Regions from separate parts of the Nonomuraea sp. B12E4 genome, predicted to be linked through region 2. Evidence: predicted binding sites of a transcription regulator. Region 2 holds the regulator's gene; each other region holds the start of a gene.
What was found. The regulator HrcA, encoded in region 2, represses chaperone genes, less so after heat shock. The targets are predictions, from matches to a motif close to TTGGCACTCTCNNNNNGAGAGTGCCAA.
Positions count from the first base shown of each region.

Region 1: groES (co-chaperone GroES) is a predicted target of HrcA. The motif match lies at 1,881-1,907, and genes of this name have one in related genera.
Region 3: groL (chaperonin GroEL) is a predicted target of HrcA. The motif match lies at 1,996-2,022, and genes of this name have one in related genera.

Region 1 is NZ_JBDPME010000027.1:53,214-56,486, reverse strand. Features, by position in the region: gene groL (chaperonin GroEL) at 1-1,407, opposite strand, end outside; gene groES (co-chaperone GroES) at 1,480-1,794, opposite strand; gene ABGB18_RS39465 (methyltransferase domain-containing protein) at 2,056-3,246, shown strand.
Region 2 is NZ_JBDPME010000002.1:28,794-32,066, reverse strand. Features, by position in the region: gene dnaJ (molecular chaperone DnaJ) at 1-937, opposite strand, end outside; gene hrcA (heat-inducible transcriptional repressor HrcA) at 949-1,962, opposite strand; gene ABGB18_RS05930 (hypothetical protein) at 2,462-2,947, shown strand; gene ABGB18_RS05925 (DUF3097 domain-containing protein) at 2,965-3,273, shown strand, end outside.
Region 3 is NZ_JBDPME010000038.1:32,958-36,230, reverse strand. Features, by position in the region: gene groL (chaperonin GroEL) at 258-1,883, opposite strand; gene ABGB18_RS44410 (TetR/AcrR family transcriptional regulator) at 2,102-2,716, shown strand; gene ABGB18_RS44405 (low temperature requirement protein A) at 2,791-2,904, shown strand; gene ABGB18_RS44400 (dihydrofolate reductase family protein) at 2,889-3,273, shown strand, end outside.

The sequences.
Region 1 (3,273 bases), on a different contig from region 2:
GAGCTCGGCGATCTTGTGCGTGACCACGTAGCCCTCGAGACCGGCGTTCTCGGCGATCCAGCGGGCCGGCTCGACCAGCGCGCGGCGCACGATGGCGACACCGGTGGCCTCGTCGCCCGTCAGGCCGAGGTCGTCGAGCTCCTTGGAGACGTGGATCAGCGCGGTGCCACCGCCGGAGACGATGCCCTCCTCGATGGCGGCGCGCGTCGCGGAGATCGCGTCCTCCAGGCGGTGCTTCTTCTCCTTCAGCTCCACCTCGGTGGCGGCGCCGACACGCAGCACGCACACACCGCCGGCCAGCTTGGCCAGGCGCTCCTGCAGCTTCTCGCGGTCCCAGTCGGAGTCGGACTGCTCGATGGCAATCTTGATCTCCTTGACCCGGTCCTCGATGGCCTGCGCGTCGCCGGCGCCGTCGACGATGGTCGTGTTGTCCTTGGTGACCACGATGCGGCGGGCCGTGCCGAGCACTTCGAGACCGACGTGCTCCAGCTTGAGGCCGACCTCCTCGCTGACGACCTGGCCGCCGGTGAGGATGGCCATGTCCTGCAGCATCGCCTTGCGGCGGTCGCCGAAGCCCGGGGCCTTGACGGCCACGGAGGTGAACGTGCCGCGGATCTTGTTGGTGACCAGCACGGCCAGGGCCTCGCCCTCGACGTCCTCGGCCACCACGACCAGGGGCTTCTTGGTCTGGGCGATCTTCTCCAGCAGCGGCAGGAAGTCCGCGATGGAGGCGATCTTGCCCTGGGTGAGCAGGATGTAGGCGTCCTCGAGCACCGACTCCATCCGCTCGGGGTCGGTCACCATGTAGGCCGACAGGTAACCCTTGTCGAACTGCATGCCCTCGGTGAACTCGAGCTCCATGCCCATGGCGTTGGACTCTTCGACGGTGAGCACACCGTCCTTGCCCACCTTGTCGAACGCCTCGGCGATCAGGTCGCCGATCTGCGCGTCCTGCGCGGAGATCGTCGCGACGTTCGCGATCTCCTTCTTGTCCTCGACCGTGCGGGCGGAGGCGAGCAGCTTGTCGCTGATCTCCTTGGCGACCTTGTCGATGCCGCGCTTCAGCGACAGCGGCGAGGCGCCGGCCGCCACGTTGCGCAGGCCCTCGCGGACCATGGCCTGGGCCAGGACGGTCGCGGTGGTGGTGCCGTCGCCCGCGATGTCGTTGGTCTTGGTGGCAACTTCCTTGGCGAGCTGGGCGCCGAGGTTTTCGTAGCGCTCCTCCAGCTCGATCTCACGAGCGATGGTCACACCATCGTTCGTGATCGTCGGCGCACCGAACTTCTTGTCGATGACGACGTTGCGGCCACGCGGGCCGAGGGTAACCTTCACGGCGTCCGCGAGGGCGTTCACGCCACGCTCGAGCGCGCGGCGGGCGTCCTCGTTGAACTCCAGGATCTTCGCCATAGCTGAAAGTCCTCTCCTCGCGTCGAAAGCCCCGGCCGCCCACATGAGCGCCCGGGGCTCGACACATCCGACTTACTTCTCGATGATCGCGAGAACGTCGCGGGCGGAGAGCACGAGGTACTCCTCGCCGCCGTACTTGACCTCGGTGCCGCCGTACTTGCTGTAGAGGACGATGTCGCCCTCCGAGACGTCGAGCGGAATCCGCTTGTCGCCGTCCTCGTCCCAGTTGCCCGGGCCCACCGCGAGGACCTTGCCCTCCTGCGGCTTCTCCTTGGCGGTGTCCGGGATGACCAGGCCGGAAGCGGTGGTCTGCTCGGCCTCAAGCGGCTGAACCACAATGCGGTCGCCGAGCGGCTTAACGGGAACCTTGGTGGCGGTCGTCACGATCGGACCTCCCCTTCAGATTTGAATGATCTAGAAGAGGCGACCAGCTGGGCCTGCCGTCGCGGGTGTCAGACCTGCCTCGTCGCACGTTGGCACTCTCAAGGGGAGAGTGCCAACAGGAAACATATGCAAGAGGGGCTTGACAGTCAACACGAACGCGTCTGCTGTGAGCGATCAGACCGGAGATCCCCGCTCCCGGCGGCCTCCCGTTCCCTTACGACGCGCCGGTTCGAGCGCTCTACCAGGACGATAACGTCAATATCCGTGAACCTCGAAGCCTTCGCCGACCTGCTGACCCCGCGCGGGCAACGGGCGCTCGCCGAGGCCGGGGAGCTCACCGCCGCCGACCCGGTCGCCGCCGCCACGAGGCTCCGCAGGACATATGACGCCGCGCTCACCTCCGCCGCCCTCACCCAGGCGCGGCTCAGGGACCGCGCCAGGGCCAAGTTCGGCGCGGACGCCGGCCGGATGTACTTCACGCCCCACGGCCTGGAGCAGGCCACCCGGGCAGAGGTCGCCGCCCACCGCGCCCGCCGCATCGCCACCTGGCACGAGCACACCTCCCGTGAGCCCGACCGGCCCGGGCCCAGGGTGGTGGACGCCTGCTGCGGCATCGGCGGTGACCTGCTGGCGCTGGCCCGCGCCGGCTGCACCGTGACCGCCGTGGACACCGACCCGCTGACCGCGGCCGTGGCCAGGGCCAACGCCGAGGCGTTCGGCCTGCCCGCCGGCGTGTCCGTGGCGGATGCGGCGAGCGTCCGCCCGGAGGAGCACGACGTCCTGTTCGCCGACCCGGCCCGGCGGACGAGCAGGGGCCGGACGTTCGACCCCATGGCCTACTCCCCGCCCTGGCCCGTCGTGCTCGACCTGTTCGCCCGGGCCCGCCTGGCCTGCCTCAAGGTCGCCCCCGGCATCCCGTACGAGTTCATCCCCGGGGACGCCGAGGCCGAGTGGGTGTCCTTCAAGGGCGAGGTCAAGGAGGCCACCCTGTGGAAGGGCCCGGCGGGCGTCCGCCGAGCCACTCTGCTGCCCGGCGGGCACACCCTCACGGCCACCGGCGCCGAGGCCCCGGCCGGCCCGGTCGGGCGCTACCTCTACGAGCCCGACGGCGCCGCCGTCCGCGCGCACCTCGTCGGCGAGGTGGCCGAACTGGTCGGCGGCCGCCTGCCGGATCCGATGATCGCCTACATCACCGGTGACACCGCCGTGGACACCCCGTGGGCGGCGAGATACGAAATAGCGGACGCCATGCCGTTCTCCCTGAAAAAGCTGCGCGCCGAGCTCCGCAGGCGACAGGTCGGCAACGTCACCATCAAGAAGCGCGGTTCGGCCGTCGATATCGAACGCCTCAGAACGGACCTCCGGCTGAACGGCGACAATTCCGCGGTAATCATCCTGACCCGGATAGTGGACAAACCATCGGTCCTTATCTGTAACGCTCCTCCACCTGCTTGAACACCGTCAAATCAGCCATTACTCCGT
Region 2 (3,273 bases):
CCCGCCCGTACATGGTGATGACCTGGCCCGCCTGGGTGCCCGGGCGGACGTCCACCTCCTCGGAGCCGTCGAGCGTCTCCACCGCCAGCACGGTGCCGAGCGCGGCGGCCGTCATCGGGAGCTGGACGGTGCAGTGGAGGTCGTCGCCGCGCCGTTCGAAGATCTCGTGGGGCCGCTCGACGATCTCCAGGAACAGGTCTCCGGGCGGGCCGCCGCCGGGGCCGACCTCACCCTCGCCGGCGAGCTGGATGTGGGTGCCGTCCTCGACGCCCGCGGGGATGCGGACCTTGATCGTGCGGCGGGTGCGCACCCGGCCGTCGCCGGAGCACTCCTGGCACGGGTGGCGGATGACGCTGCCGAACCCGCCGCACTGAGGGCAGGGCCGCGAGGTCATGACCTGGCCCAGGAACGAGCGGGTGACCTGGGAGATCTCGCCGCGCCCGTTGCACATGTCACACGTGTCGGGGTGGGTGCCGGGCGCGGTGCCGGCGCCGTGGCAGACCTCGCACAGCACGGCCGTGTCGACGACCAGCTCGCGGGTCGTGCCGAACGCCGTCTCGCGCAGGTCGAGCTCGACCCGGATGGTGGCGTTGCGGCCCCTGCGGGCGCGCGAGCGCGGCCCTCGGCTGGCGCCCGCCGTGCCGAAGAAGGCGTCCATGATGTCGCTGAAGGGGAAGCCCGCGCCGAAGCCGCCGGCGCCGGCGGCCGCTCCCGCGCCACCGAAGGGGTCGCCACCCAGGTCGTACATCTGGCGCTTGTTGGAGTCGGACAGGACCTCGTAGGCCTGCGTGATCTCCTTGAACCGCTCCTGGGTCTCGGGATCGGGGTTCACGTCGGGGTGCAGCTCGCGGGCGAGTCGGCGATAGGCCTTCTTGATCTCGTCCTGACTGGCGTCACGGCGCACCCCGAGGGTGGCGTAGTAGTCACTGTTTGCCACTTATCGACCTCTTATGAAGCAGCCAGGATCTGGCTGACGTATCGTGCCACCGCGCGCACGGCGCCCATCGTCACGGGATAGTCCATCCTGGTGGGCCCCAGTACGCCCAGCCGGGCCAGTTGGTTGTCGCCAGAACCGTATCCCGTCGCGACGATGGACGTGCCGCGCAGATAGGGGTTTTCCGAGCCGATGCGCACGGTGAGCGCTGACGGGGTGTCGGTGGAAGTCTCGCCGAGCAGCCGCATGAGCACGACCTGCTCCTCCAGTGCCTCGAGCACGTCGCGCAGTCCGGTGGAGAAGTCGGCGCCCGCCAGGTTGGCCGCGCCGGCGAAGACGATCTTCTCGTCGTGCCGCTCCACCAGCGTCTCCAGCAGCACCGACAGGATGGTGGCCACCACGGGCCGGTCTTCGAGGGGCAGTCGCTCGGGCAGGTCGGCGACCAGCTCGGGCACGTTGCTGAGGCCGCAGCCGTCGAGGCAGGCGTTGAGCACCGCGCGCAGGTGGGCGATGCGGGTGTCCTCCACCACCTCGGGCAGCTCGATCACGCGCTGCTCGACCCGGCCGGTGTTGGTGATCAGCACGAGCATGACCCGCCGGTCGTTGAGCGGCACGAGCTCGACGTGCCTGACCGTCGAACGCGTGAGCGTCGGATACTGCACGACCGCCACCTGCCTGGTGAGCTGCGCGAGCAGCCGGACCGTGCGGGTGACCACGTCGTCGAGGTCGACCGCGCCGGCGAGGAACGTCTCGATGGCCCTGCGCTCGGCCGCCGACAGCGGCTTGACCTGCGAGAGCCGGTCGACGAACAGGCGATAGCCCTTGTCGGTCGGCACCCGGCCGGCGCTGGTGTGCGGCTGGGTGATGTAACCCTCCTCCTCCAGCGCGGCCATGTCGTTTCTGACGGTGGCGGGGGAAACCTTCAGGTTGTGACGCTCGGCGAGCGCCTTGGAGCCCACCGGTTCGTTGGTGGACACGTAGTCTTCGACAATGGCGCGGAGCACCGCCAGCTTCCGATCGTCGAGCACGTGCTCACCTCCAGCCTCTGTCCCTTTCGGGAAAACGAGTCGACTAGCACTCGGTGTTCCCGAGTGCCAAGTGTACGGCTCTCACTCACAAGGTGCGATAACACAAGGTCGGCATCCTGCTTCTAGCTTCACAGAACCGACAGGCCTCACACTTGCGCACATGACCGACGATTCCCAGACCCCGTCGTACGGCCCGCCGCCCGGACAGGGACCCGACCACGGTCAACAGCAACCTCCTCAGCAACAGCCCGAACCCGGCGACGCCCCGCAACCAGGATCCCAGCCCGGGTACGGCCCCCGACCGGGGTCCCAGCCGGGCCACGGCCCGCAACCTCAGTTCGGCCCGCAGCACGCGCCTCCATACGGTCCGCCGGCCCGGTACGGCCCGCAACCTCAGTACGGACAATACGGCCAACTACCTCAATTTCCCCCAAGAATCGACCCCAAAGCCGTCAGGCCACGCCTGTGGTGGATCGCACTCGTCTGGGGTGTCGCCCTCGTGTGCACGGTCGTGGGCGTGGTCATGTTCACCGGCAGCGTGACCGGCCTGGCGCCGATCCGGGCGTTCGCCTCCGGAGAGACCGTCACGGTGCCGATCGACCCGGCGGACAAGCCCGCGATCTACCTCGCCAGCGACACGCCCGTCACCTACGAGTGCTCGATCTCCGGCGGCCCCGGCCAGGCCAGGCTCGCCAAGACCACCGGGACCCAGACCCTCACCGAGGGCGGCAACGTGTGGGAGCAGATCCTCGTGATCAACGCGCCCGCCGCGGGCGACTACCGGCTCACGTGCGCCAACCAGGAGCAGGCCAATGTGCGTTACGGCATCGGCCCCGAGGCGATCGCCGCCCTGGGCGGCGTCTTCGGCGGGCTGGCGGCGCTGGTCCTGATCCCGGGCGCCGGACTGCTCGTGGCGATCGGCGGCACGATCGCCGTCCTGGTACGCAGGAACGGCTCCCGCAAGCGCCTTGCGGTCGGCGGGTGATTTGCTACGGTCCCCGTGTGTACGAGGGCGATGTACTGGCGGGGAATTGGCGTCGGCCGGGCAAGGGCAAGATCCCGAAAGTGCCCGCCGAGCAGGATCTGGTCGTGGAGGACGCCGACAGCGGCTTCTGCGGCGCGGTGGTGGGCTGTGACAAGGAGGCCGTCACGCTGGAGGACCGGTTCGGCAACCGCCGCCTGTTCCCGCTCGCGCCCGCCGCCTTCCTGCTGGAGGGCAAGCCCGTGACCCTGGTACGCCCGGCGGCGGCGCCCGCGGGACCCCGGCGCAGCGCATCGGGGTCGATCGCCGTGGAGGGCCTGCGGGCACGG
Region 3 (3,273 bases), on a different contig from region 2:
GGTGCGGGCGCTCCCGACTCGTGTGTGCGGTCCCTGCGGGCTGAGGGGTGGCGGCTCAGCCCTCGTGGGTTCGGACACATCGACTGGGTCACCGACGGCTCATGGGACGCAACCTCGCGCCCAGAGTTCCATGGTGGCGTGAGAGACGCACCCGCAACGGAATCGTTTCGTACGGCAAGCGCCTGCCCGCGGGTCAGGGGCCCGGGACGGCACGATGCGCCCGGGCCCAGGGCGGGAGATCCACTGGGTGAGCCGGCCTAGAAGTCCATGTCGCCGCCGCCCGGCATGGCCGGAGCGGCAGGGGTCTTCTCGGGCTTCTCGGCGATGACGGCCTCGGTGGTGAGGAACAGCGCCGCGATGGACGCGGCGTTCTGCAGCGCCGAACGCGTCACCTTGGCCGGGTCCAGGATGCCGGCGTCGAACATGTTGACATATTCGCCCGAAGCGGCATTCAGGCCCTCACCCGGGGTGAGGTTGCGCACCCGCTCCACCACGACGCCACCCTCGAGGCCGGCGTTGACGGCGATCTGCTTGAGCGGCTCCTCCAGAGCCTTCTTCACGATCGCCGCGCCCGTGGCCTCGTCGCCCGACAGCTCCAGCTTGTCGAACGCCTTGGCCCCGGCCTGCAGCAGCGCCACGCCACCACCGGGGACGATGCCCTCCTCGACGGCCGCCTGCGCGTTGCGCACGGCGTCCTCGATGCGGTGCTTGCGCTCCTTCAGCTCCACCTCGGTCGCGGCGCCGGCCTTGATCACGGCCACGCCGCCGGCCAGCTTGGCCAGCCGCTCCTGGAGCTTCTCCCGGTCGTAGTCGGAGTCGGTGCGCTCGATCTCGGCGCGGATCTCGTTGACCCGCCCGGAGATCTGCTCGGCGTCACCGGCGCCGTCCACGATCGTGGTCTCGTCCTTGGTCACGACCACCTTGCGGGCGCGGCCCAGCAGGTCGAGGGTGGCGGTCTCCAGCTTGAGGCCGACCTCCTCGGCGATGACCTGGCCACCGGCCAGGATCGCGATGTCGTTGAGCATGGCCTTGCGGCGGTCGCCGAAGCCCGGAGCCTTGACGGCCACCGACCGCAGGACGCCCTTCATCTTGTTGACCACCAGCGTCGCCAGGGCCTCGGCCTCGACGTCCTCGGCGATCACCAGCAGCGGCCTGCCCCCCTGCACGACCTTGTCCAGCAGCGGGATCAGGTCCCTGTTGGCGGAGATCTTGCCGCTCACGACCAGCACGTACGGCTCGTCCAGGACCGCTTCGAGCCGGTCGGTGTCGGTGATGAACAGCGGCGCGATGTAGCCCTTGTCGAAGCGCATGCCCTCGGTGAGCTCGAGCTCCAGGCCGAAGGTGTTGCTCTCCTCGACGGTGATGACGCCTTCCTGGCCGACCTTGTCCATCGCCTCGGCGATGAGCGAGCCGATCTCGGCGTCGGCGGCGGAGATGGAGGCGGTGGAGGCGATCTGCTCCTTGGTCTCCACGTCCCTGGCCAGCTTGGAAAGCTCCTCACTGACCCGCTCGACGGCGGCCTCGATGCCCTTCTTCAGAGCCATCGGGTTGGCGCCGGCGGCCACGTTGCGCAGGCCCTCACGCACCAGCGCCTGGGCGAGCACGGTGGCGGTGGTGGTGCCGTCGCCGGCGACGTCGTCGGTCTTCTTGGCGACTTCCTTGACCAGCTCGGCGCCGATCTTCTCCCAAGGGTCCTCGAGCTCGATCTCCTTGGCGATCGAGACACCGTCGTTGGTGATCGTGGGGGCGCCCCACTTCTTCTCCAGCACGACGTTGCGGCCCTTGGGGCCCAAGGTCACCTTGACGGCGTCGGCGAGCTGGTTCATACCGCGCTCAAGGCCGCGCCGGGCGTCCTCGTCGAACGCGATCATTTTCGAAGCCATGAATGCTCCTGCTCTCGATGGGGGCTCGCCGGGACGGCGCCCGCGACGGACGGTCCGCGGGCAGGCGGACGACCCGCCGGCGTACCTCGCCGTCCCGGCACACGCCCTGTGGCTGGCACTCTCCGGTCGTGAGTGCCAAGGCGTCACGCCGCACTCTACACACAAGTTGCGTGACGCGCACCTAGTGCGCGGTGCGCAGTCTCCGATAGAGTGGGTCCATGCACGACGACGTCATGGACCTCCGGGCCCGCAACAAGCAATCCACCCGGGAAGCGATCGGCCACGCCGCGCTCCGCCTGGCCATCGAGCACGGCCCGCACGGCCTGGCCCTCGTCCGCGTCCACGACATCGCCACCGCCGCGGGCGTCTCCGCACGCACCTACAACAACTACTTCTCCAGCAGGGCCGAGGCGATCTGCGCCTTCCAGGCCGACCAGGCCGCGCGCGCGGGGCAGGCGCTGCGGGCCCGGCCCGCCGACGAGCCACTCGACCAGGCCGTCATCGCGGCGATGATCGAGCTCTACACCGACCCCGAGCCCGACAAGGCCGGACTGAGCATGATCATGTCGACGCCCGAGCTGGCGGGCGAGGCGCTCAAGGCGTTCACCATGGCCGAGGGCCCGCTCGCCGAGGCGATCGCCGCTCGCACCGGCACCGACCCCGCGCGCGACCTGTTCCCCGCCGTCACCGCCGCCGCGATCGCCGGCGCCATCCGCGTGGCCGGGCGGCACTGGCTCGAGCCCGGCAGCACCGGTTCCTTCGCCGCCGTCCTGCGCGGCGCCCTGTCCTGCGTCGTCCCCGCCGCACCGCCCGCGCCCCCGCAAGATCGGTGACCGGCGCGCGGCAGTCCACCGATCGCCCGCCCCACGGCAGAGGTCAGGACGGTGGGGCCCTATCCTCGCTAGCCATGAGTGGAGCGGAAGCGCGTCATGCGAGCTGGCTGGAGCTGTTCTTCGACCTGGTGGTGGTCGTGGCGGTGGCCCAGCTCGCACACCGGTTAGAGCAATGTACGAGTCGATGATGGTCTCGGAGACCATGGACACCGGCCCGGCCCAGTCGGCAGCCATGCGGGACTTCGCGATGCTCTGGCGGGCCGCGGACAAGATCGTGTTCTCCCGGCCCCTGGCACAGGCGCCCACCACCAGGACCCGCCTCGCACGCGACTTCGACCCCGACGCGATCCGGAAGCTGAAGGCGACGGCGGACCGCGACCTCACCATCGGCGGGCCGCGCCTGGCCGCCCACGCGATGCGCGCGGGGCTGGTGGACGAGTGCCGGCTGTTCGTGGCGCCCATCGTGGTGGGCGGCGGCAACCGGCTCTTCCAGGACGGCCTCCGCCTCCAGCTCGACCTGCTGGAGGAGCGCCGGTTCGACGGCGGCATGGCCTACC